Regions from separate parts of the Pseudomonas flexibilis genome, predicted to be linked through region 1. Evidence: predicted binding sites of a transcription regulator. Region 1 holds the regulator's gene; each other region holds the start of a gene.

Evidence for each region. The regulator FliA, encoded in region 1, starts transcription of late flagellar genes. The targets are predictions, from matches to a motif close to CTAAAGTTTNNNNNNNNNNNGCCGNTAA.
Region 2: the regulator FliA is predicted to act here: its motif matches at 2,550-2,577, upstream of motA (flagellar motor stator protein MotA).
Region 3: the regulator FliA is predicted to act here: its motif matches at 1,935-1,962, upstream of PT85_RS15245 (methyl-accepting chemotaxis protein).
Region 4: the regulator FliA is predicted to act here: its motif matches at 1,479-1,506, upstream of PT85_RS10050 (methyl-accepting chemotaxis protein).

What each region holds. Positions count from the first base shown of each region.
Region 1 is NZ_JTAK01000002.1:354,675-360,555, forward strand. Features, by position in the region: gene flhF (flagellar biosynthesis protein FlhF) at 10-1,275, shown strand; gene fleN (flagellar synthesis regulator FleN) at 1,366-2,199, shown strand; gene fliA (RNA polymerase sigma factor FliA) at 2,196-2,936, shown strand; gene PT85_RS05455 (chemotaxis response regulator CheY) at 3,029-3,403, shown strand; gene PT85_RS05460 (protein phosphatase CheZ) at 3,423-4,211, shown strand; gene PT85_RS05465 (chemotaxis protein CheA) at 4,222-5,881, shown strand, end outside.
Region 2 is NZ_JTAK01000004.1:199,672-205,552, forward strand. Features, by position in the region: gene rsgA (small ribosomal subunit biogenesis GTPase RsgA) at 1-520, shown strand, start outside; gene motB (flagellar motor protein MotB) at 652-1,635, opposite strand; gene motA (flagellar motor stator protein MotA) at 1,645-2,496, opposite strand; gene PT85_RS10185 (HDOD domain-containing protein) at 2,607-4,160, shown strand; gene PT85_RS10190 (rhodanese-like domain-containing protein) at 4,237-5,055, shown strand; gene asd (archaetidylserine decarboxylase) at 5,077-5,881, shown strand, end outside.
Region 3 is NZ_JTAK01000006.1:218,143-224,023, reverse strand. Features, by position in the region: gene PT85_RS15250 (malate synthase G) at 1-1,877, shown strand, start outside; gene PT85_RS15245 (methyl-accepting chemotaxis protein) at 2,058-3,677, shown strand; gene PT85_RS15240 (porin) at 3,702-4,787, shown strand; gene PT85_RS15235 (hypothetical protein) at 4,799-5,203, shown strand; gene PT85_RS15230 (putative nucleotidyltransferase substrate binding domain-containing protein) at 5,326-5,881, shown strand, end outside.
Region 4 is NZ_JTAK01000004.1:168,860-174,740, reverse strand. Features, by position in the region: gene PT85_RS10050 (methyl-accepting chemotaxis protein) at 1-1,429, opposite strand, end outside; tRNA gene PT85_RS10045 (tRNA-Leu) at 1,620-1,706, opposite strand; tRNA gene PT85_RS10040 (tRNA-Leu) at 1,765-1,851, opposite strand; gene rnr (ribonuclease R) at 2,053-4,884, shown strand; gene rlmB (23S rRNA (guanosine(2251)-2'-O)-methyltransferase RlmB) at 4,881-5,627, shown strand; gene rpsF (30S ribosomal protein S6) at 5,801-5,881, shown strand, end outside.

The sequences.
Region 1 (5,881 bases):
ATTCCGACCATGCAGGTCAAACGCTTCTTCGCCGCCGACATGCGCCAGGCCATGAAGCTGGTGCGTGACGAACTGGGCGCCGATGCCGCGATCATCGGCAATCGTCGTCTGGCCGGTGGTGTCGAGCTGGTCGCGGCGCTGAACTATCAGCTGCCCAATGAACTGGTGCGCGAGCCCAACCTGCAGCTGGAAGCCGAGCTGCGCAAGACCCAGGAAATGATTGCCTCCGCCCAGGTGGAGATGGCCATCCGCAGCGAAAGCGAGCAGACCCAGCCGGCACCGGTCGCGCCGGTCGCCCCGCCGGGGCCGCGTCGCGATCCGGAGAGCACCGAAGGCATGCTGGATGCGGTGCGCAGTGAGCTGACCGGTCTGCGCGAGCTGATCGAGATGCAGCTGGGCACCATGGTCTGGGGCAACATCCAGGAAAATCGGCCGCTGATCGCCAACCTCTGGCGGCGCATGCAGCGCATCGGCCTGCCGGTGGATGTGTCCAAGAAGCTGATGGACGAGGTCAGTGACGAGACAGACTCGCGTCGCGCCTGGCGCATCGTGCTTGCCCATCTGGCGCGCAGCCTGATCGTGCCCGAGCGCGAGCCGCTGGAAGAGGGCGGCGTGATTGCCCTGGTCGGCCCGGCCGGCATGGGCAAGACCACCACGCTGGCCAAGATGGCGGCGCGCTACGTGCTCAAGCACGGCGCCAAGAATATCGCTCTGGTGAGCATGGACGGCTACCGCATCGGCGCCCAGGAACAGCTCAAGACCCTTGGCAAGATACTTAACGTGCCGGTCACCCAGGTGGAGCCCGGCGAATCGTTGATCGAGGCCCTGGAGCCGCTGAGGAAGAAGCGTCTGGTGCTGATCGACACCGCCGGCCTACCGACCGCCGATCCGGCCCTGCGCCAGCAGCTCGACGCGCTGGCCGCCGCTGATCTGAACGCCCGCAATTATCTGGTGCTGGCGGCCACCAGCCAGGAACAGGTGTTGCGTGCCACCTATCAGAGTTACAAGCGCTGCGGCCTGGCTGGCTGCGTGATCACCAAGCTTGACGAAGCACTGAGCCTGGGCGAGATCCTCGGCGTGCTGGTCAGCGAGAAGCTGCCCCTGGCCTACCTGGCCGACGGGCCGCGCATTCCCGACGATCTGCATACGCCGCGCAGCCACCAGCTGGTGAGCCGTGCCGTGCGCATGCAGATGTCCGAAGATCCCAGCGAGGATCTGATGGCCGACATGTTCGCCGGCCTATACAACAACACCACGGCGCGTCGCGTCGGATAAGAATCAGGGGAAGCGGCTGGCTAGCCAGACCCTTCGCGCCGCGGCGCGAACAAGGACAGCAGGCCAGACTGGCGAATCAGTGGAGAGAACATGGGTAGCTTGCACCCCGTACAGGTGATCGCCGTGACCGGCGGCAAGGGTGGTGTTGGGAAGACCAGCGTCTCGGTCAACCTGGCGCTGGCCCTGGCCGACCTCGGCCGCCGGGTGATGCTGCTGGACGCCGACCTTGGCCTGGCCAACGTCGACGTGATGCTGGGCCTGACGCCCAAACGCAACCTGGCCGACGTGATCGAGGGCGAGTGCGAACTGCGCGACGTCATCTTGCAGGGGCCCGGCGGTATCCGCATCGTGCCGGCCTCCTCGGGCGCGGCCAACATGGTGCGCCTGACCAGTCAGCAACATGCCGGGCTGATCCAGGCGTTCAGCGACATCAGCGACAGCATTGACGTACTGATCATCGACACCGCCGCCGGTATCGGCGACGGCGTGATCAGCTTCGTGCGTGCGGCCCAGGAAGTATTGCTGGTGGTCACCGACGAGCCCACCTCGATCACCGACGCCTATGCCCTGGTGAAACTGCTCAACCGCGACTACGGCCTGAGCCGCTTCCGCGTGCTGGCCAACATGACGCACACCCCCGAGGAAGGCCGCAACCTCTACGCCAAGCTGACCAAGGTCACCGAGCGCTTCCTCGACGTGGCGCTGCAATACGTGGGGGCGATTCCCGCCGACGAGCTGGTGCGCAAATCCGTGCAGAAACAGCGCGCCGTGTACGAGGCCTACCCGCGTTCCAAGTGTGCGCAGGCCTACCGCGCGGTCGCCCAGAAGGTGGACAGCTGGCCGTTGCCGGCCAATCCGCGCGGCCACCTGGAGTTTTTCGTCGAGCGTCTGGTGAACAGGCCCACAACAGGTTCTTCCGCATGAGCTCACCCGTTCACATGTACAGCCATGCCCAGTCCCGTGACTCCCAGTACCAGCTGATCGAGCGCTACGCGCCGCTGGTCAAGCGGATCGCCTACCACCTGCTCGGCCGCCTGCCGGCCAGCGTGCAGGTCGAGGATCTGATGCAGGCCGGCATGATCGGTCTGCTGGAGGCGGCGAAGAAATACGATTCGGGCAAGGGTGCCAGTTTCGAGACGTATGCCGGCATCCGCATCCGTGGCGCCATGCTCGACGAGGTGCGCAAGGGTGACTGGGCGCCGCGTTCGGTGCATCGCAACAGCCGCATGGTCAGCGACGCCATCCGCGTGGTGGAGGCCAGAACCGGCCGCGACGCTAAAGATCACGAGGTTGCTGCCGAACTCCAGTTAAGTCTCGAAGAGTATTACGCGATCCTCAACGACACCCTGGGGAGTCGCCTGTTCAGTTTCGATGACCTGTTGCAGGAGGGCGAGGGCGGCGGTGCGCTGGAAGATATCGAGCACTCCCACCCGAGCCCTTCGCGCGAGCACGAGGACCAGCGCTTCCAGAATGCGCTGAGCGAAGCGATCGCCAACCTTCCGGAGCGCGAGCGCCTGGTGCTGTCGCTGTATTACGACGAAGAACTGAATCTCAAGGAAATCGGTGAGGTACTGGGGGTCAGCGAATCCCGCGTCAGCCAGTTGCACAGCCAGTGCGCCGCCCGTTTGCGGGCCCGGCTGGGCGAATGGCGGGCTCGCTGACAGGGCTTGCCGGTTTTCTGAAGAAGGGGACGCAGTCGGGATGACCCGGCTGCGTTTTTGGACTGTATGGAGGTCGACCGTTGGACAAAAACATGAAGATTCTCATCGTGGACGATTTCTCGACGATGAGGCGGATCATCAAGAACCTGCTCCGTGACCTGGGCTTCACCAACACCACCGAAGCTGACGACGGCCTCACCGCCCTGCCGATGCTGCAGAGCGGCAACTTCGACTTCCTGGTGACTGACTGGAACATGCCGGGCATGAATGGCATCGACCTGCTGCGCGCGGTGCGTGCCGATGAGCGCCTGAAGCACCTGCCGGTGCTGATGGTGACCGCTGAAGCCAAGCGCGACCAGATCATCGAGGCAGCCCAGGCCGGTGTGAACGGCTATGTGGTCAAGCCGTTCACCGCCCAGGGACTGAAGGACAAGATCGAGAAGATCTTCGAACGCGTCAGCGGCTGAACAGCGCCTTGGGGGCATGATGGAGCAGCACACAGATCCAAGGGGCGAGCTCGAAGCGAGCCTGATGGACAATGCACGGGAGCTGATTCGCAGCCTTGAGCAACGCGACTTCGGCGATGCCGTGCAGATCATCAACGAGCTGAACAAGGTGCGTGACCGTGGCCTGTACCAGGCCGTGGGGCGGCTGACGCGCAAGTTGCACACCGCGATCGTCAGCTTCCATATCGACCCGAATTTCCCCGAGTCGCGGGAGATGTCGGAGATCGCCGATGCCACCGAGCGCCTGAACTACGTTGTGTCGATGACCGAGCGCGCGGCCAATCGCACCATGGACCTGGTCGAGGCCACCGCGCCGGTGATCAGTCGGCTGAACGACGACGCCCGCGAGTTGCGTACCGATTGGCAGCGCTTCATGCGTCGCGAGATGGATGCCGAAGGCTTTCGCCAGCTGGTCAAGCGGGTCGAGCAGTTCTTTGTCCGCAGCGAACGCGAAAGCGAGAAGGTCGGCGCGCAGCTGAACGAGATCATGCTGGCGCAGGACTATCAGGACCTCACCGGCCAGGTCATCAAGCGGGTCACCAATCTGGTCACCGAGGTCGAGCGCGATCTGGTCGAACTGATGCTGATGGCCAGCCAGGTGGACAACTTCGCGGGCATCCAGCACGACCATGCCCAGCTGCGGGCGGAGCTCGATCAACAGAAACAACCCTCGCAGGGTGAAGGTCCGCAGATCCATGCCGATAAACGGGAAGATGTCGTCAGCAATCAGGACGACGTGGACGATCTGCTTTCCAGTCTAGGGTTTTAAGGGGCACGTAATGGGCGTCGATGCCGATGATGAGATCCTTCAGGATTTCCTGGTAGAAGCCGGCGAGATTCTCGAACAGTTGTCCGAACAGCTGGTGGAGTTGGAGAGCCGTCCGGATGACATGGATCTGCTCAACGCGATCTTCCGCGGCTTTCACACCGTCAAGGGCGGCGCGGGCTTCCTGCAGCTGAACGAGCTGGTGGAATGCTGCCACAGCTCGGAAAACGTCTTCGACATGCTGCGCAAGGGCGTGCGCCTGGTCGACGCCGAGCTGATGGACGTGGTGCTGCAGGGCCTGGACGCCATCAACGGCATGTTCGCCCAGGTGCGTGAAGGCAGCGAGCTCACGCCGGCCAGCCCGGAGCTGCTCGAAGCGCTGCACCGCCTGGCCGATCCGGCCGCCGCGCCCGCCGCGCCCGTTGCACCGACCCCGGTGCCTGCCGCGCCCGCACCCGGTCCCGTGGCGACGGAAAAGGAACAGGACCTGACCGACGCCGAGTTCGAAAGCCTGCTGGACGCCATTGGTGGCCCCGAAACGGCGGCTGACGGCGGCGAGTCCGCTGGCGACGAGATCACCGACGCCGAGTTCGAGAACCTCCTCGACCAACTGCACGGCAAGGGCCAGTTCAAGCCCGAGACGTTGCCGGCCAGCGATGCCGCCGCCGGTGACAGCATCACCGAATCCGAATTCGAGAACCTGCTCGACCAGCTGCATGGCAAGGGTCAGTTCAAGCCTGACGTTCTGGCAGGCCAGGAGCAGGCGCCAGCAGCCGGTAAGACGGCCGCTGGCGACGACATCACCGACGACGAGTTCGAGGCGCTGCTCGACCAGCTGCACGGCAAGGGCCAGTTCAAGCCCGAGCAGGTCGCCAGCGAGCCGCCCAAGGCCGCCGCGCCGGCGCCTCAGTCGGCGGCGGTCAAGCCACCCGCCGCCGTACCCACGGAAAGCGCGCCGGCCGCCAGGCCTGCCGCTGCCGCGCCGGCCAAGGCACCCGCGGCCATCGAGTCGGAAACCACCGTGCGCGTGGATACCGCGCGGCTGGACGAAATCATGAACATGGTCGGCGAACTGGTGCTGGTGCGTAACCGCCTGGTGCGCCTGGGCTTGAACAGCGGTGACGAGGAACTGGCCAAGGCCGTTTCCAGCCTCGATGTGGTCACGGGCGACCTGCAGACCTCGGTCATGAAAACCCGCATGCAGCCGATCAAGAAGGTCTTCGGCCGCTTCCCGCGCCAGGTCCGCGACCTGTCGCGCCAGCTCAAGAAGGAAATCAACCTGGAGCTGGTGGGTGAGGAGACCGACCTCGACAAGAACCTGGTCGAGGCGTTGGCCGACCCGCTGGTCCACCTGGTGCGCAACGCGGTGGACCACGGCATCGAGATGCCCGAGGAGCGCCTGGCCGCCGGCAAGCCGCGCACCGGCAAGGTGGTGCTGTCCGCCGAGCAGGAAGGCGACCACATCCTGTTGCTGATCACCGACGACGGCAAGGGCATGGATGCCAACATCCTGCGCGCCAAGGCGGTGGAAAAGGGCATGCTCGACAAGGACGCCGCCGATCGCCTGAGCGATACCGAGTGCTACAACCTGATCTTCGCGCCGGGCTTCTCCACCAAGAAGGAAATTTCCGACGTGTCCGGCCGCGGGGTGGGCATGGACGTGGTGAAGACGC
Region 2 (5,881 bases), on a different contig from region 1:
CAACGCGGCGTTCATCGACAGCCTGCTGACCACCTATCGGCAGCTCGACTACCCCTTGCTGGAAGTTTCCGCCCACGAAGGCGCCGGTATGGACCAGCTGCGCGCGGCATTGGATGACCGCATCAGCGTGTTCGTCGGCCAGTCGGGGGTGGGCAAGTCGTCGCTGGTCAACAGCCTGCTGCCGGGGGTCGACCTGAAGGTCGGCGCGCTCTCGGAACTGACCGGCAAGGGCACGCACACCACCACCACGGCGCGGCTGTTCCATTTCCCGGAGGGCGGCGACCTGATCGACTCGCCCGGCATCCGCGAATTCGGTCTGGGCCATGTCAGCCGCGACGATGTGGAAGCCGGCTTCATCGAGTTCCGCGAACTGCTCGGTCGCTGCCGCTTCCGCGACTGCCGCCACGACCGGGAACCGGGTTGCGCCCTGCTGCAGGCGCTGGAGGAAGGACGCATCCAGCCGCAGCGACTGGCCAGCTACCGGCACATCATCGCCAGCCTGCCGGAACGCGAGTACTAAAGGGATCTAGGGTGGTCAGCGCCTGCGCTGGCCACCAGCGGGCCTGCGCGGCCCGCATGGCGGATCGGCAAGGCGTGATCCACCCTACGGGCTGGCTGCGGGCCCACGCGAAAACCGGGCGTCGCGGCGGTTCATTGCCGCTTCAGTTCATCCATCTTCAGCGGGCCGTCGCGGAACAGGTCCATGCGCTGCTTCACCTCCTCGGCCGGCACCGGCGGCGGCGGCGTCTCCTGCGGCGCAGGGAGGCGGCCACCCGAGCCATCCGGCTCGCCTTCCATCGCCCGCTGCGCCTTACGGGTCAGCACCACGATATCGATGCGGCGGTTGGCCGGACTGTAGGGATCGGCGCGGTTGTACAGCGCCGCTGAGGCGTAACCGACCACCTGGGCAACGTTCTCCTCCGGATAGCCACCGGCCACCAGCGCCCGGCGGGCGGCGTTGGCGCGCAGGGTGGACAGCTCCCAGTTGCCCTCGAAACCGCGCGCCGCCGAGTACTGACGAGCATCGGTATGGCCGCTGAGGGTGATCTTGTTCGGCACGGTGACCAGAGTGTCGCCCAGGGCCAGCAGGATGTCCTCGAAGTACTCTTCCATGCGGTCGCTGCCCAGGGCGAACATCGGGCGATTCTCCGAATCCATGATCTGGATGCGCAGCCCATCGCGGGTGCTCTCGATCAGGATCTGGTCCTTGAAACGCTGCAGCTCGGAGCTTTCCTCGATGACGTTCTGCAGCTCCAGGCGCAGCATTTCCAGACGCTCGAAATCCAGCTCGGCGGACAGGTTGCTGATCTCGTCGACGTCCACCGGATTGCTCAGTCCCTCGCTGAGCGGACCGTTCAGCTCGACGTTCTGGGTGCGATCCGGCGCCGGGTGCGGCGAGCCGCCCAGGTCGATGACGTGCTTGCTGGTCGAGCCGCTGAAGCCGATCGGGTCCTTGAAGTAGCCGGAGATGATCGCCCGCTGCAGCGGCGTGGACACCGACATCAGCCAGAGCACCAGGAAGAACGCCATCATGGCGGTCATGAAGTCGGCCAGGGCGATCTTCCAGGAGCCACCGTGATGGCCGCTGTCATAGCGCTTGATGCGCTTGATGATGATGGGCTGGTTGTTTTCCATCGCCTGTCATCAGCTCCCGCGCATCGCCTGTTCCAGCTCCTGGAAGCTGGGCCGATGCCCCGGCAGCAGCACCTTGCGTCCGAACTCCACCGCCAGGGTCGGCGGCAGGCCGGAGGCCGAGGCGATCAGGCTGGCCTTGATGGCCTCGTAGACGTTCAGCTCCTCGCGGGCGTCCTGCTCCAGGCACACCGACAGCGGGCCGATGAAGCCGTAGGCGGCCAGGATGCCAAGGAAGGTACCCACCAGCGCCGCCGCCACGCTTTCACCGATGCGCGCCTGTTCGGCTTCGCCGAGCAGGGCCATGGTCATCACAATGCCCAGCACTGCGGCGACGATACCGAAGCCCGGCAGCGCGTCGGCCACCTTGCCCACCGAGTGGGAGGGGTGGTGCAGCTCTTCCTTGAGGCTGGCCAGCTCCATTTCGAAGAGGTTTTCCAGCTCGTGAGCGGCCATGTTGCCGCTGGTCATGATGCGCAGGTAGTCGCAGATGTACGCCACCATGCGCTCGTCGTTCAGCACGCTGGGATACTTGGCGAAGATGGGACTTTCGTGGGGTTCCTCGATGTCGCCCTCGATGGCCATCATGCCTTCACGCCGGCTCTTGGTGAGGATGTCGTAGATCAGCCGCAGCACTTCCAGGTAATAGGCCCGGTTGTAGCGCGAGCTGAACATGCGCAGCGATTTCTTGATGATGCGCCACGAGTTGTGGCCACGGTTCGACTGGATGAACGCGCCCAGCGCCGCACCACCGATGATGATCAGCTCGAACGGATGGATCAGCGCCATGATCTTGCCGCCCGCGAGCGCGAAGCCGCCCAGCACGCTGCTGAATACGACGAGAATACCGATGATTTTTGCCATGACTGAAGACTACGAATCCTGGAGGAAGCGGACGACCGGTTATGCCCTAGTGGTTATCGGCGCCCTTCAGGCAAACTGAAGGCGAATTTTTCAGGTACGCGCCAATGCCCATGCCAGACCCTTCCGCGCCGCCCCGCAGCCTCGACGCCTGGCTTGAACGCCTGGACGCGACGAGCCTGCCCATTTCCGACCGGCAACGCGAGCAGTTGCACCGCGAACTGCGCCGTGGCGACCGTCCGCTGCGCATCATCGCCCAGCGACTGCAGACCTGTCCGGCCCTGACCCTGGCCCTCTTGCGCGAAGCCAATCGCCACGCACCCGGCCCGCTGGGCAGTGACAGCGAGCACCTGGAAAGCGCCCTGGTACGCCTCGGCCTGAGTCGCGCCGCGACCATCCTGCAGGAACTTCCGGAACGCAACGCGACCACCCTGCCGCCGGCCCTGATCCAGTTGCTGCTGATCAGCCAGCACGCCCAACACCAGGCCGCCGGCCTGTTCGCCACCCGCATGGCGCGCCTGGAGGGCGAAATTCTCTGCGCCAGCCTGCTGTTCCTGGCGCCGTTCTGGGCGCTGGCCCAGGCCTTCCCCGACCTGCTGCAACGCTGGGAAGCGCGTGTGATCGGCGAGCACCAGCCGGCCCGCACGGTGGAACAGGATCTGTTCGGCGTGCCGCTGGTGGAACTGGGCCTGGCGCTGGCCCGGCGCTGGCGGCTGCCCGAGGCGGTGATCCTCGGCTACCAGGCGCTGGGCCAGGAGCGCGACGCCCTGATCCGTTGCCTGCGCCTGGCACGGCGGCCCGGCACGCACCCGCTGCAGCGCCTGCAGGACGAGGACTCCGAGCAGTTGCGCTGGCTGACCCGCCCCAGCCACAGCGCCCTGTTCGCCAACGCCCTGGCGCTGGCCGCCCACAGCGCCTGGGACGATGCCCGCAGCCTGCGCTGGCAGCGACTGACGGCGCTCTATCTCGACCTGCCCCTGGCGCGCGTGCAGACGCAGATTCACGGCCTGGCGGCGGACAGCGCCCGCCTGCTGCCGGCGGGCCCGGCCTGGCACCCGACCCAGGCGCTGCTCTGGCCGGCAGGCAGCCGCAGGCCGCCACCCCCTGAGCCGCCCTCGCTGCTTTCCAGCTTCTTCCGCCCGGAACAATGGAGCCGCCTGTGCGAGCGTTTCAGCCAGCAGCCGAGCGCCTTCGCCAATCTGCCACACCTGCTCGCCAGCGCCGCGCAAGCCCTGGAACTGTGCGGGCTGCAGCGCTTCGCCCTGCTCTGTACGGACCGCCAGGGCCAGTTGATCGCCCTGCATCAGCAAGGCCTGCCGCCCCGCACGCCCCGCCTGAAGGCCGACCCGGGGCATTGGCCGCTGTTGCCGCAACTGATTGCGCAATCGGTGCTGGTGCACGTCTCGCCGCAGCGCAACGCCGGGCTGTGTCGCAAGCTGCCGCCGGCCATCCGCGAACAGTTCGATGGGCGCCACATGGTCATGCGCGGCTTCGATCTGGGCGGACGCAACGGCCTGGTGCTGTTCGGCGACCAGCACGGCATGCCCTTCTCGGATCGCCAGCTGGAGCTGCTGGAGAAGACCGCACGGGTGATCGAGCGGGGCACGCTGGCCTTCGGTCGGCGCGGCGCGCCAGCCACTGCGGCAGCCGTACCGCCGGCGCCCTGACCGTCTCGTCGGCGGGCCCACTGCCGTACGGGCGGCTTTTCGCTACAATCGCCCGCCCTTTTCCTGGAGAGCCGCCGTGAGCGACGTCTTTTCCGAACTGCCGCTGGTGATCGAACCGTCGGACCTGCTGCCGCGCCTGTCGGCGCCCGAGCTGATCCTGGTCGACCTGACCAGCAGCGCCCGCTATGCAGAGGGTCATATTCCCGGCGCTCGCTACATCGACCCCAAGCGCACTCAGCTTGGCCAGCCGCCGGCGCCCGGCCTGCTGCCGCCCCGCGAGCATCTGGAAGAGCTGTTCGGCGATCTCGGCCACCGGCACGGTGCGGTCTACGTGGTGTACGACGACGAAGGCGGCGGCTGGGCCGGCCGCTTCATCTGGCTGCTGGACATCATTGGCCAGCGCCGTTACCACTACCTGAATGGCGGCCTGCATGCCTGGCTGACCGCCGGCCTGCCGCTCAGCCACGACGTCCCGCCGCGCGCCGGCGGCCCGGTGCAGCTGCGCCTCGACGAGACACCCATCGCCAGCCTCGACTACCTGCAGAGCCGCCTGGGCGCCGACGACCTGGTGATCTGGGACGCCCGTTCGCCCGCCGAATACCGGGGCGAGAAGGTGCTGGCTGCCAAGGGTGGGCACATCCCGGGGGCGGTGAACTACGAATGGACCGCCGGGATGGATGGCGCGCGTGCCCTGCGCATTCGTGCGAACATCGCCGAGCAGCTGCTGGCGCTGGGCATCACCCCGGACAAGGAAATCATCACCCACTGCCACACCCATCACCGCTCGGGCTTCACCTATCTGGTGGCCAAGGCGCTCGGCTACCCGCGCGTCAAAGGCTATGCCGGCTCCTGGTCGGAATGGGGCAACCATCCCGACACGCCCGTCGAACTCTAGGCTCAGACCCAAGGAACCTTCATGTCCTTCAAAGACCGCCTGTTCATCCTCACTCAGTACCTGACGCCCCATCACCTGCTGTCGCGCCTGGCCGGCTGCCTGGCCGAATGCCGGATCGGCTGGGTGAAGAGCACTTTCATCCGCCGTTTCGCTGAGCACTTCCAGGTGGACATGAGCCAGGCCCAGGTCGAGGACCTGAACGCCTACGCCCATTTCAACGATTTCTTCACCCGCGCCCTGAAGGAAGGCGCCCGCCCGCTGGACACGACGCCCGGCGCCATCCTCTGCCCAGCCGACGGCACCGTCAGCCAGCTCGGCGCGATCACCGACGGGCGCATCTTCCAGGCCAAGGGCCACAGCTTCAGCGCGCTGGAGCTGCTGGGCGGCGACGCCGAGCGCGCCGCGCCGTTCATGGGTGGCCAGTTCGCCACCGTCTACCTGTCGCCGCGCGACTATCACCGCGTGCACATGCCGCTGGGCGGCACCCTGCGCGAGATGGTCTACGTGCCCGGTCGACTGTTCTCGGTCAACCAGACCACCGCGGAAAACGTACCCGAGCTGTTCGCCCGCAACGAGCGCGTGGTCTGCCTGTTCGACACCGAGCGCGGGCCGATGGCCGTCGTGCTGGTCGGCGCCATGATCGTCGCAAGCATCGAAACGGTCTGGGCCGGCCTGGTCACGCCGCCCAAGCGTGCGCTGAAGAGCTTCCGCTATGACGAGGCGGCCCGCGCACCCATCAGCCTGGAGAAAGGCGAGGAAATGGGCCGCTTCAAGCTGGGCTCGACCGCCATCGTGCTGTTCGGACCCAACCAGGTCGACTGGGACG
Region 3 (5,881 bases), on a different contig from region 1:
CCACCACCAACGTCGACGAAGAAATCGCCACCATGGCCGGCCCGCAGCTGGTGGTGCCGATCATGAACGCGCGCTTCGCCCTGAACGCCGCCAACGCCCGCTGGGGCTCGCTGTACGACGCGCTCTATGGCACCGACGCCATCAGCGAGGAAGGCGGCGCCGAGAAGGGCAAGGGCTACAACAAGGTTCGCGGCGACAAGGTCATCGCCTTCGCCCGCGCCTTCCTGGACGAAGCCGCACCGCTGGCCACCGGCTCGCACGTCGACGCCACCGGCTACAGCATCGTCGGCGGTCAGCTGCAGGTGTCCCTGAAGAACGGCAGCACTACCGGCCTGAAGGACGCCGCCAAGTTCGTGGGCTTCCAGGGTGAAGCCGCCGCACCGAAGGCCGTGCTGCTGAAGAACAATGGCCTGCACTTCGAAATCCAGATCGACCGCAACAGCCCGATCGGCCAGACCGACGCGGCCGGCGTGAAGGACATCCTGATGGAAGCGGCGCTGACCACCATCATGGACTGCGAAGACTCCGTGGCCGCCGTGGACGCCGATGACAAGGTCATCGCCTACAGGAACTGGCTGGGCCTGATGAAGGGCGACCTGGCCGAGTCGGTCAGCAAGGACGGCAAGACCTTCACCCGCACCATGAACCCGGACCGCAGCTACACCGCCGCCAACGGCGGCGAACTGAGCCTGCACGGCCGCTCCATGCTGTTCATCCGCAACGTCGGTCACCTGATGACCAACGACGCGATCATCGACAAGGATGGCTTCGAGGTACCGGAAGGCATCATGGACGGCCTGATCACCAGCCTGATCGCCATCCACAACCTGAACGGCAACACCAGCCGCAAGAACACCCGCACCGGCTCGGTGTACATCGTCAAGCCGAAGATGCACGGCCCGGAAGAAGTCGCCTTCGCCAACGAGCTGTTCAACCGCGTCGAAGACGTGCTGGGCCTCAAGCGCAACACCCTGAAGGTCGGCATCATGGACGAGGAGCGCCGCACCACCGTCAACCTCAAGGCCTGCATCCAGGCCGCCAGCGAGCGCGTGGTGTTCATCAACACCGGCTTCCTCGACCGCACCGGTGACGAGATCCACACCTCCATGGAAGCCGGCGCCATGGTGCGCAAGGCCGCCATGAAGGCGCAGAAGTGGATCGCCGCCTACGAGAACTGGAACGTCGACCACGGCCTGAACTGCGGCCTGTCCGGTCGCGCGCAGATCGGCAAGGGCATGTGGGCCATGCCCGACCTGATGGCCGCCATGCTGGAACAGAAAATCGGCCACCCGATGGCTGGCGCCAACACCGCCTGGGTACCGTCGCCGACCGCCGCTTCGCTGCACGCGCTGCATTACCACAAGGTCGACGTGTTCGCCCGTCAGCAGGAACTGGCCAAGCGTCAGTTCGCTTCGGTGGACGACATCCTGACCATTCCGCTGGCCGAGAACACCAACTGGACCGCGGAAGAGAAGCAGAACGAGATCGACAACAACGTACAGGGCATCCTCGGCTACGTGGTGCGCTGGATCGATCAGGGCGTGGGTTGCTCCAAGGTGCCGGATATCAATGACATCGGCCTGATGGAAGACCGCGCCACCCTGCGCATCTCCAGCCAGCTGCTGGCCAACTGGCTGCGCCACGGCGTGATCAGCAAGGAGCAGGTCATCGAAAGCATGAAGCGCATGGCCGTGGTGGTGGACCGCCAGAACGCCGGCGACGCCGCCTACAAGCCGATGGCGCCGAACTTCGACGACAACGTCGCCTTCCAGGCGTCGCTGGAGCTGATCCTCGAAGGCACCAAGCAGCCCAACGGCTACACCGAGCCGGTGCTGCACCGCCGCCGTCGCGAGTACAAGGCCCGGAACGGTCTGTAACCCGCAAACGCTGTGAAAAAACCGCCCCACGGGGCGGTTTTTTTATGCCTGTCGACGCTGAAGATCGGGTGATCCGGGCCGATACACCTGACGCGCACTTAGCTTTTAGTCATAAAGCGACGTATAATGTCATTATGACATCGCAGTGTTCAGGCAGCCCCCGCCGCCATGGAGTTCCTCGTGTTCAAGAGTCTGTCGCTGACTGCCAAGCTTTCCCTGGTACCAGCCGTGGCCCTGCTGGGCCTGATTCTCTTCGTCGGTCACACCTCTCTCCAGCTTGCCGAGACCAACGATCGCCTGCTGGTACTGGAAAGTCGCAGCTATCCGATTCTGGAACAAAGCGATGCGGTGATCTTTCAGTTCTCACGCCTGCCGGGGCTGCTCAACAATGCCGTCAGCGCGGGCGAAGCGACGCTGGTCGATGAGGCTCGCCAACTACTCGCGGACATCGAGACGCAACAACAGCAACTGGGCACCCTGCTGAGTGACGCGCAGCGCAGCGGGGAACTGCGGGCCTGGCGCGAGGCGGTCGCGGCGTATGGCCAGAACGCTCTCGAAGTCTCGCGTCAGTTGATAGACGGTTCGGCTTCGTTCGGCGACCTGGGCGACAACCTGCAGCGCATGACTGCCGATCTCGAGCGCGCCCAGGCCCTGGCCTCCGTCTTCCGCACCAGCGCCTACCAGGACTTCCAGCGGACACTGGCCTCCACGCGCAGCGACAACGTCGCGACCACCCAGCTGGGCATCGGCCTCAGCATTTTGCTGATAATCCTGGTGGGCTGCGGTGCCTGGTGGGTGACCGCCAACATCATGAGCAATGTGCGTCGGGTCATCGCCTCCCTGCGCGCCATCGCGAGCGGCGATGGCGATCTGACCCGGCGTATCGAAGGCGTCTCCAATGACGAAATCGGTACCATGATCCAGCTGTTCAACGCCTTCCTCGACAAGTTGCAGGCCACGATCCGCCAGATCGTCGAGGCGGCCAGCCCTCTGGCGCAGATGTCGCAGGACCTCTACCGGCTGACCAGCGAGGCGGAGCGCAACGCCCAATCCCAGCAGGAGCACACCGACTCCATCGGCCGTGACATCCTGACCATGTCGGAGCGCATCGAAGAAGTTGCTCAACGCTCCCGCCAGGCCTCCGACGAGGCGGGTGCCGCTTCGCAACAGGCCAATGCCGCCCGGGAAAACATCGGGGCTCTCGCCGGCGGTATCCAGGACCTGGGCAACAGTGTGATGTCTTCCGTCACCGCCATGACGCAGCTGGAGCAGGAAACCCAGGAAGTCGGCTCGGTTCTCACGGTGATCCGTACCATCGCCGAACAAACCAACCTGCTGGCCCTCAATGCCGCCATCGAGGCGGCGCGCGCCGGCGAACAGGGTCGCGGCTTCGCCGTGGTTGCCGATGAAGTGCGCAACCTGGCGCAGAAGACCGCCAGCTCCACGGAACAGATCCAGGAAATCATCCAGCGCCTGCAGCGCAGCGCCAACGCGGTACTCGATGCCATGACATCCAATGGCGCGAAAGCACGCGCCAGCATCGAACGCTCCAGCGAGGCAACCCGCCTGCTGGATGACATCGCCCGCACCGTCGGTCAGATCGACACCCTGAACGCGGCCATTGCCCGCTTCACCCAGGAGCAGATCGGCCTGTCGAGCTCGATACAACAAGAAACCCGGGTGCTGCAGCAAGGCGCCCAGGCCACCGCTCACGGTGCCGGCACCACCACCCGGCTCGGCGAGCAACTGGTCAGCACCGGCGACCATCTGCACGCAGCCACCGCTCAATTTCGCGTTTAACTCTCAAACCTTCGGGGACTTTCCATGCCTGCATTTCGAGCCATTGGCCTGGCAGCCGCTTGCCTGGCCATCACCCCAGCCTTCGCGCTGGAACAAGGCGACTACCGCTTCAATGCCTTCGGCACTGCCGCCGTCACCTACCTGGGTGGCGAAGCAGAGGGCCGCAACTACGGCATCAATGGCCAGACCACCGATTCCTGGCGCGGCGACCAGTTGTCCAAGCTAGGCACCCAGATGAGCTATGGCCTCACTGACAGCCTGAATGCCACCGCCCAACTGACCGCCAAGGCCGAGCAGGATTCTTGGAAAGCCAATCTCGAGTGGGCATACCTGGCCTGGCAGGCCAATGATCACGTCCTGCTGCGTGCCGGCCGGTTGCGCACCGCGACCTACATGTATTCGGAAACCCTCGACGTCGGCTTCAGCTACCCCTGGCTGCGGCTGCCCGACGAGGTCTATGGACAGATCCAGCTGTCCAACTACGAAGGTGTCGACGTGGTCTACAGCCTGCCGCTGTCCTTCGCCACCCTGAATATCCAGGCCCTCGCCGGTCAGGCCAAGGATCGCGACTATTACCTGTTTGATGAGTTCTACGACACCGATTGGGACAATCTGGTGGGCGCCAGCCTTAGCCTGGCCAGCAACGATTACGGCACCCTGCGCGTGGCCTACAACCAGGCCAAGCTGACCATCGACAACCCGCTGCTGGGCATCGCCGACAGCAAGGGCAGCTTCCTCAGCGTCGGTTACCAGTACGATGACGGCAGTTGGATCAGTGCCAACGAATGGACTCGGCGTACCATCGACGGCCCGATGAGTCCCGACCAGAACGCGTTCTACCTGATGGGCGGCCGCCGCCTGGGCGATTTCCTGCCACACCTCACCTATGCGCAGCTGGACGAGGAGAAGGGCGCACGCCAGTCGTCCTGGACCCTGGGCCTGAACTACAGCCTGATGCCGAACGTGACGCTCAAGGGCGAGTACAAGCAGGTCAAGACCGAGAACGGCTTCGAAGGCATGTTCGTGCCCTCAGCCCTCGAAGTGCTTAGCCAGAACATTCCGGACTTCGACGGCGAGATCATCAGCCTCGGCATCGACTTCGTATTCTGAGGAGACCGACCATGTCGCTTATTTCCCGCATTCTTGGCGTGATCACGCTGAGCGCGCTGGCCGGCGCAGCCCAGGCCCAGGTCGCCGTGATCATTAATCCCGCCGCGCCCAAAGCGCCAACCCAGGCCGAAGTCGCAAACATCTTCCTCGGCAAGGACAAATCCCTGAAGGGCTTTGACCTCAAGGGCTGGAATTCGACCAAGGAGAAATTCTACGGGCAGGTCACCAGCAAGAACGAAGCCCAGCTGAAATCCTACTGGTCCGGCCTGATCTTCACCGGCAAGGGTCAGCCGCTGGCCAGCGTGGCTGACGATGCCGCGATGGTCGCCCAGATCGCCGCGGAAGCGAATGCCATCGGCTACGTCGATGCCGCCGCCGTGACGCCGGCCGTCAAGGTGCTGTTCACGCTGCCGTGAGCCACCCAGAACCCCGGCCAGTGGCCGGGGTTCCAATATCCGGGCTCTAGACTTACGTCCAATGTCGATGCGCGGGTCGACGCACCACCATGCGAAACGACAAGAAGACACCCGGAGGCTCCATGAGCAAGGCAGATGCCTTTGCCGAGGCAGGCAAGACTGCCGTTCTGCAGAACATTCAGGGCACCATCGAATTCCTGCAGAAGCACCCGCCATTCGACCAGATGCAGCAAGGTCATCTGCTGCGCCTGGTGGAAAACTGCCAGTTGCGTTTCTATGCCCAGGGGGAGTCGATCCTGCATCCGGACGAAGGCCCGGTGCAGCATTTTCACATCGTCAAGCAGGGCCGTGTGCAGGGCAAACGCAGCCATCCGGGCGGCCGCCAGGACACCACCTTCGAAATCAGCACCGGTGAGTGCTTCCCCATCGCCGCGCTGCTCGGCGAACGGGCGACCCGGACCGCCCACGTGGCCGGCACGGACTGCTTCTGCCTGCTGCTGCCGCGGGAAATCTTCGTCGAGCTGTTCAGTCTGTCCGCGCCGTTTCGCGACTTCGCCCTGCGCGGCGTGAGCAGCCTGCTCGACAAGGTCAAGCAGCGCGTCCAGCTGCACGCGGTGGAAAGCCTCGGCGAAGACTACTCGCTGGATACCCGCCTGGATGAACTGGCGCACCGCGACC
Region 4 (5,881 bases), on a different contig from region 1:
GGCTCTGTTGTTCCACGGCTGAGGCGATCTGCAGGCTGCTGCCATTGATCGCCTGCACGTCCTGAAGCATCGCCTGGAAGATGTTCCGTGCCTGCTCGATCTGCGCCACGTTCTCGGTGGCCTGCTCGGCGTTGTGGCGCAGGCTGTCCAGCGAACGCCGGGCGCGGCCCTGCAGGCGTTCGATGATCTGGCCGATCTCGCCGGTGGACTGCTGGGTCCGGCTGGCCAGGGTACGCACCTCGTCGGCCACCACGGCGAAACCGCGTCCGGCCTCGCCGGCGCGTGCCGCCTCGATGGCCGCGTTGAGCGCGAGCAGGTTGGTCTGCTCGGCGATGCCGGTGATTACCTCCAGTACCTTGCCGACCGCCTGGGTCTCGTTTTCCAGTTCGCGCATGTGCTCGCCGGTGCGTTGCAGCTCCTGGCTCAGCGTGCCGAGCAGCTCGGCGCTGCGCTGCACCGCGGCGCGGCCGCTCTGGCCGTTGCGCTCGGTGCTTTGCGCCGACTGGGCGGCGGACTGGGTGTGGCGAGCGACCTCGGCGAGGCTGGCGGTCAACTCGGTGAGGGCGGTGGCGGCCTGGTCCAGCTGCTGGTGCTGGCGGGCCATGTTCTGCTCGGAGGCCTGGATGGCGCGCAGCGTCTCGCCCAGGTGCTCGCGCGACTGCAGACTGCCGCGCTTGGCCTGGTCGAGCAGCTCGCGCACCTGTTCGACCATGCGGTTGAAGACCACCGCGATGCGGCCAAATTCGTCGTGTTTCCAGCGGGCATGCATGCGCTGGGTGAAATCGCCATCGGCCACCTGGGCCAGGGCCTGTTCCAGCTGGCGCAGGGCGCTCATCAAGGGGTGCATGCCGAACTGATTGCCGGCCATGACCAGGATGAGAATGGCTGCCACGCAGAAGAAGGCGATCTCCAACTGGGTGCGCTGAGTGCTGTCGGCCAGGCGGGTCATCATCACCACGGCATCGTTCATGTGCTTGATCAGCGCGACGGAGTTCTGCTGCAGCAACGCCATGTCCAGCGTGCCGTTGGGCTGGACGGTGAGCAGTTGCTGGCGCAAGCGCTGCCAATGCTCGCCCACGGTGCGCATCTGCGCCTGGATGGACGCATCGTCGAAGCGGCTGATGTTGCGCTCCGGATTGCCATTGAGCAGGTCCTGATGGGAGCGCTCGAACTGCGCCATGGTGCCTTCCATCAGCGAGCGCTCGATGACGCCGCTGTGCAGCAGCAGCGCTTCCTTGGTCATCTTCTGGCTGAGCATGCGCTGGGCGCCGGCGACGTTGATGGTTTCGGCGGAAACCGACAGGCTCAGGTAGAGCGCCACGCAGCTGAGCAGCGCGAGCAGGAACATCAGCAGATAGGAGAACAGGAACTGGTGGGCCAGCGTCTTCAGGCCCAGGCGGTGCAGCAGGGAGTCGATGAAGAATTTCATGGGATATCCAGACAAGGCAGGTGCGACGGCGCGTTGCGCCATCATTCACGGATCGGCCTTGGCGGGAGAAGCTTTAAGGAAAAGAAGGCGTTGCGGTTGTGCTGCGACATTTTGCTGCAGCCCGACGCAGCGATCAGGTTTTTCGCGGGCATAAAAAAACCGAGCCATCGCTGGCTCGGTTTTTCAGAATTGGTGCCCAGGAGAAGACTCGAACTTCCACGGTGTTGCCACCGCTAGGACCTGAACCTAGTGCGTCTACCAATTCCGCCACCTGGGCAATGCCGAAGCATTTTGACTTGCCGTTGATTAGCGAGGCCGGCTGCCTCGTATTGAAGTGGTGCCCAGGAGAAGACTCGAACTTCCACGGTGTTGCCACCGCTAGGACCTGAACCTAGTGCGTCTACCAATTCCGCCACCTGGGCACATGAAACGATGTGTTGCCTTCGTTTCCGTGTTACAACGGCATCGCTGTCGTTGTGGCCGCGAACTATACGGACCACCTTTTTCCTTGTAAACCCCTGACAGCAAAAATAATTGTCCGGCAAAGCTGCCGTGCGGGCGCGATTCGCGCTTCAATAGACAGAGGGCCCGTTCCGCCCTCACACAGAAGGTGATTTTTCTTAATGGCCGATTGGCAATCCCTCGATCCCGAGGCCGTCCGCGAGGCGGAGAAGTACGATAACCCCATCCCCAGTCGTGAACTGATCCTGATGCGACTGGATGAGCGTGGCGCCCCGGCGACCCGCGAGCAACTGATCGAAGAGTTCGGTCTGACCACCGAAGAGCAGCTCGAAGCGCTGCGTCGCCGTCTGCGCGCCATGGAGCGCGATGGCCAACTGGTCTACACCCGGCGCGGCGCCTATGCCCCGGTGGACAAGCTGGACCTGATCCGTGGTCGGGTCAGCGGGCATCGCGATGGCTTTGGATTCCTCATTCCCGAGGACGGCAGCGACGACCTGTTCCTCAGCCCGGCGCAGATGCGCCTGGTGTTCGACGGCGACCGCGTGCTGGCCCGTGTGGCGGGCTTCGACCGTCGCGGCCGGCGCGAAGGCGCCATCGCCGAAATTCTCGAACGCGCCCACGAGGTGCTGGTCGGCCGCTTCTTCGAAGAGAGCGGCATCGGCCGCGTGGTGGCCGACAACCCGAAGATCCAGCAGGAAGTGCTGGTCGCGCCCGGCAAGCAGGCCGGTGCCAAGCATGGCCAGTTCGTCCAGGTGCGCATCGAGCAGTGGCCGAGCAATTTCCGCCAGGCCCAGGGCGAAGTGACCGAGGTGCTCGGCGACTACATGGCGCCGGGCATGGAAATCCAGGTGGCGCTGCACAGCTATGGCATCCCCCACGTCTGGCCCGAGGCGGTGGAACAGGAAGCCGCCAAGCTCAGTCCCGAAGTAGCCGAGCGTGACAAGCAGAAGCGTGTCGATCTGCGTCATCTGCCGTTCGTCACCATCGACGGCGAGGACGCCCGCGACTTCGACGATGCCGTCTATGCCGAACCGGCGGAGGGCGGTGGCTGGACCCTTTACGTGGCCATCGCCGACGTGTCCTTCTATGTGAAGGTGGGCTCGGCGCTCGACGAGGAGGCTGCCAAGCGCGGCAATTCGGTGTACTTCCCCGAGCAGGTCGTGCCGATGCTGCCGGAAGTGCTATCCAACGGCCTGTGCTCGCTCAACCCGCAGGTCGACCGCCTGGCGATGGTGTGCATCGTCGATCTGTCGGCCGCCGGCAAGATGACCGGCTATCGCTTCTGCGAAGCGGTAATCCACTCCCATGCGCGACTCACCTACACCAAGGTCAGTCAGTTGCTGGAGCAGCCGAAGAGCGCCGAGGCCGCGCAGCTGCGCAGCCAACTGCCGCAGGTGACGCCGCACCTCGAGGAGCTGTACCGGCTGTTCAAGGTGCTGCTCAAGGAGCGCACCGTGCGGGGCGCCATCGATTTCGAGACCCAGGAAACCCGCATCGTCTTCGGCGCCGACCGCAAGATCGTGGAAATCCGCCCGACCGAGCGAAACGACGCGCACAAGCTGATCGAGGAATGCATGCTGTGCGCCAACGTGGCCACCGCGGCGTTTCTGCAGGAACACGAGATTCCCGCGCTGTACCGGGTGCATGACAGCCCGCCGGCGGAAAAGCTGGAGAAGCTCAAGGGCTTCCTCGGTGAGCTGGGCCTGACCCTGTACCGGGGCAAGGGCGAACCGACGCCCAAGGACTACCTGCGCCTGCTCGATGCGGTGCGTGATCGCCCGGATTTCCACCTGATCCAGACGGTGATGCTGCGTTCGCTGAGTCAGGCGGTTTACAGCCCGGAGAATGTCGGTCACTTCGGCCTCAACTACGAGGCCTATACCCACTTCACCTCGCCGATCCGCCGCTACCCCGATCTGCTGGTGCATCGTGCAATCCGTGGCCTGATCCGCTCCAAGCGGCAGAGCGAGCACGTGGTACGCGTGGGCGCCGCCGCAGTGCCCAAGGCGCGCATCTATCCCTACGACGAGGAGCGCCTGGCGCAGCTCGGCGAAGACTGCTCGATGACCGAGCGGCGCGCCGACGAGGCCACCCGTGACGTGGTGAACTGGCTCAAGTGCGAATACATGCGCGACCGGGTCGGCGAGACCTTCCCGGGCGTCATCACCGCGGTCACCGGTTTCGGCATCTTCGTCGAACTCACGGATATCTATGTCGAGGGCCTGGTGCACGTTACCGGCCTGCCTGCCGACTACTACCACTTCGACCCGATGCACCATCGCCTGGCCGGCGAGCGCAGCGGGCGCATCTTCCGCCTGGGCGACAGCGTCCAGGTGCGCGTGGCACGGGTCGACCTCGACGAGCGCAAGATCGACTTCGAGCTGGTCGCCGAAGCGGCGGCGCAGCGCCCACGCGGCGAGCCGGCGGTTTCTGCGGAGAAGCCTGTCCGGGCGCGCAAGGGCAAGTCACCGGCCAAGGCGGTCGCTCCGGCGCCGGTCAAGGCCGAGAGGCCCAAGGCCACCAAGCCCGTGAGCGAGCCGGAAAAGCCGGCGCGCAAGAAGATTCGTGACCTGGACGACGAGCCGGCCTTCGACTGGCCGGACCCCGAGCCCGAGGCCCTGCCGCGCAAGCGCAAGGTGGCGCCGGGTACCCAGCCGGAACGTCCGGCGATCCTCGGGCATCGCAAGGCGCGTGAGCCGCAGGTCGAGTTGCCGGAGGAAGTACCGGCGCGGCGGCGTTCGAGCGAGAAGCCGGCACTGCTGTCGCGCCGCGTGGTAGGCAAGGTGCAGGTACTTTCCGCCGCCGAACTGGAGGTGCAGGTGGCCGCCGAGGTAGGCAAGAGCCGCGCGGTCAAGAAGGCGCTGCTCGACGAGGCCAAGGGTAAAGGCAAGCGGGCCTCGAGCAAGGCGAAAGACAAGGATTCCGGCAAGGCCGGCAAGAGCAAGAGCGGCAAGGCCAAGCGTGGCGCCGGCAAATCCAAGGCGAAGTCATGAGTGATCTGGAAAAGGTTTACGGCGTACACGCCGTGGAGGCGTTGCTGCGCCACCATCCCAAGCGGGTCAAGCAGTTGTGGGTGGCCGAGGGCCGCCAGGATCCGCGCATCCAGGCGTTGCTGAGCCTGGCCGAGGCGCATCGGGTCAACGTCGGCCAGCGCGAGCGCCGCGAGCTGGACGAGTGGGCCGAGGGTGTGCACCAGGGCGTGGTGGCGGAAGTCAGCCCCAGCCAGGTGTGGGGCGAGAACATGCTCGACGAACTGCTCGAGCGCAACGAAGGTCCGGCGCTGCTGTTGGTGTTGGACGGGGTCACCGACCCGCACAACCTGGGCGCCTGCCTGCGCACCGCCGACGCCGCTGGCGCGCAGGCGGTGATCGTGCCCAAGGACAAGTCCGCGACCCTGAATGCCACCGTGCGCAAGGTGGCCTGTGGCGCTGCGGAGGTGATTCCGCTGGTGGCGGTGACGAACCTGTCGCGCACCCTGGAAAAGCTGCAGAAGAAGGGCTTGTGGATCGTCGGTACTGCCGGCGAGGCGGACAAGGACCTCTATGACCTGGACCTCACCGGCCCGACCGTGCTGGTGATGGGCGCCGAGGGCAAGGGTATGCGCCGCCTGACCCGCGAGCACTGCGACTTCCTGGCGCGCCTGCCGATGGCCGGCAGCGTCAGCAGCCTGAACGTTTCCGTGGCCACCGGCGTGTGCCTGTTCGAGGCGCTACGCCAGCGTCGCCGGCCGGCCTGACCGGCGGAGCGAATAATCGGCGTCGCGCCTTGCCTGGCGCCGGTTGCCTCTCTAGAATGTCGCCCCTTGCCCTGCCGGCAGGCGTTCGCTCGCCTGCGGGGCAAGTCAAGAACGAGACATTCACTCCTTGCCTGATCGCACGCGCGGCAGGCTACAACCCGTAAGGAGCATTTATGCGTCATTACGAAATCATCTTCCTGGTTCACCCGGACCAGAGCGAGCAGGTTGGCGGCATGGTTGAGCGCTACACCAAG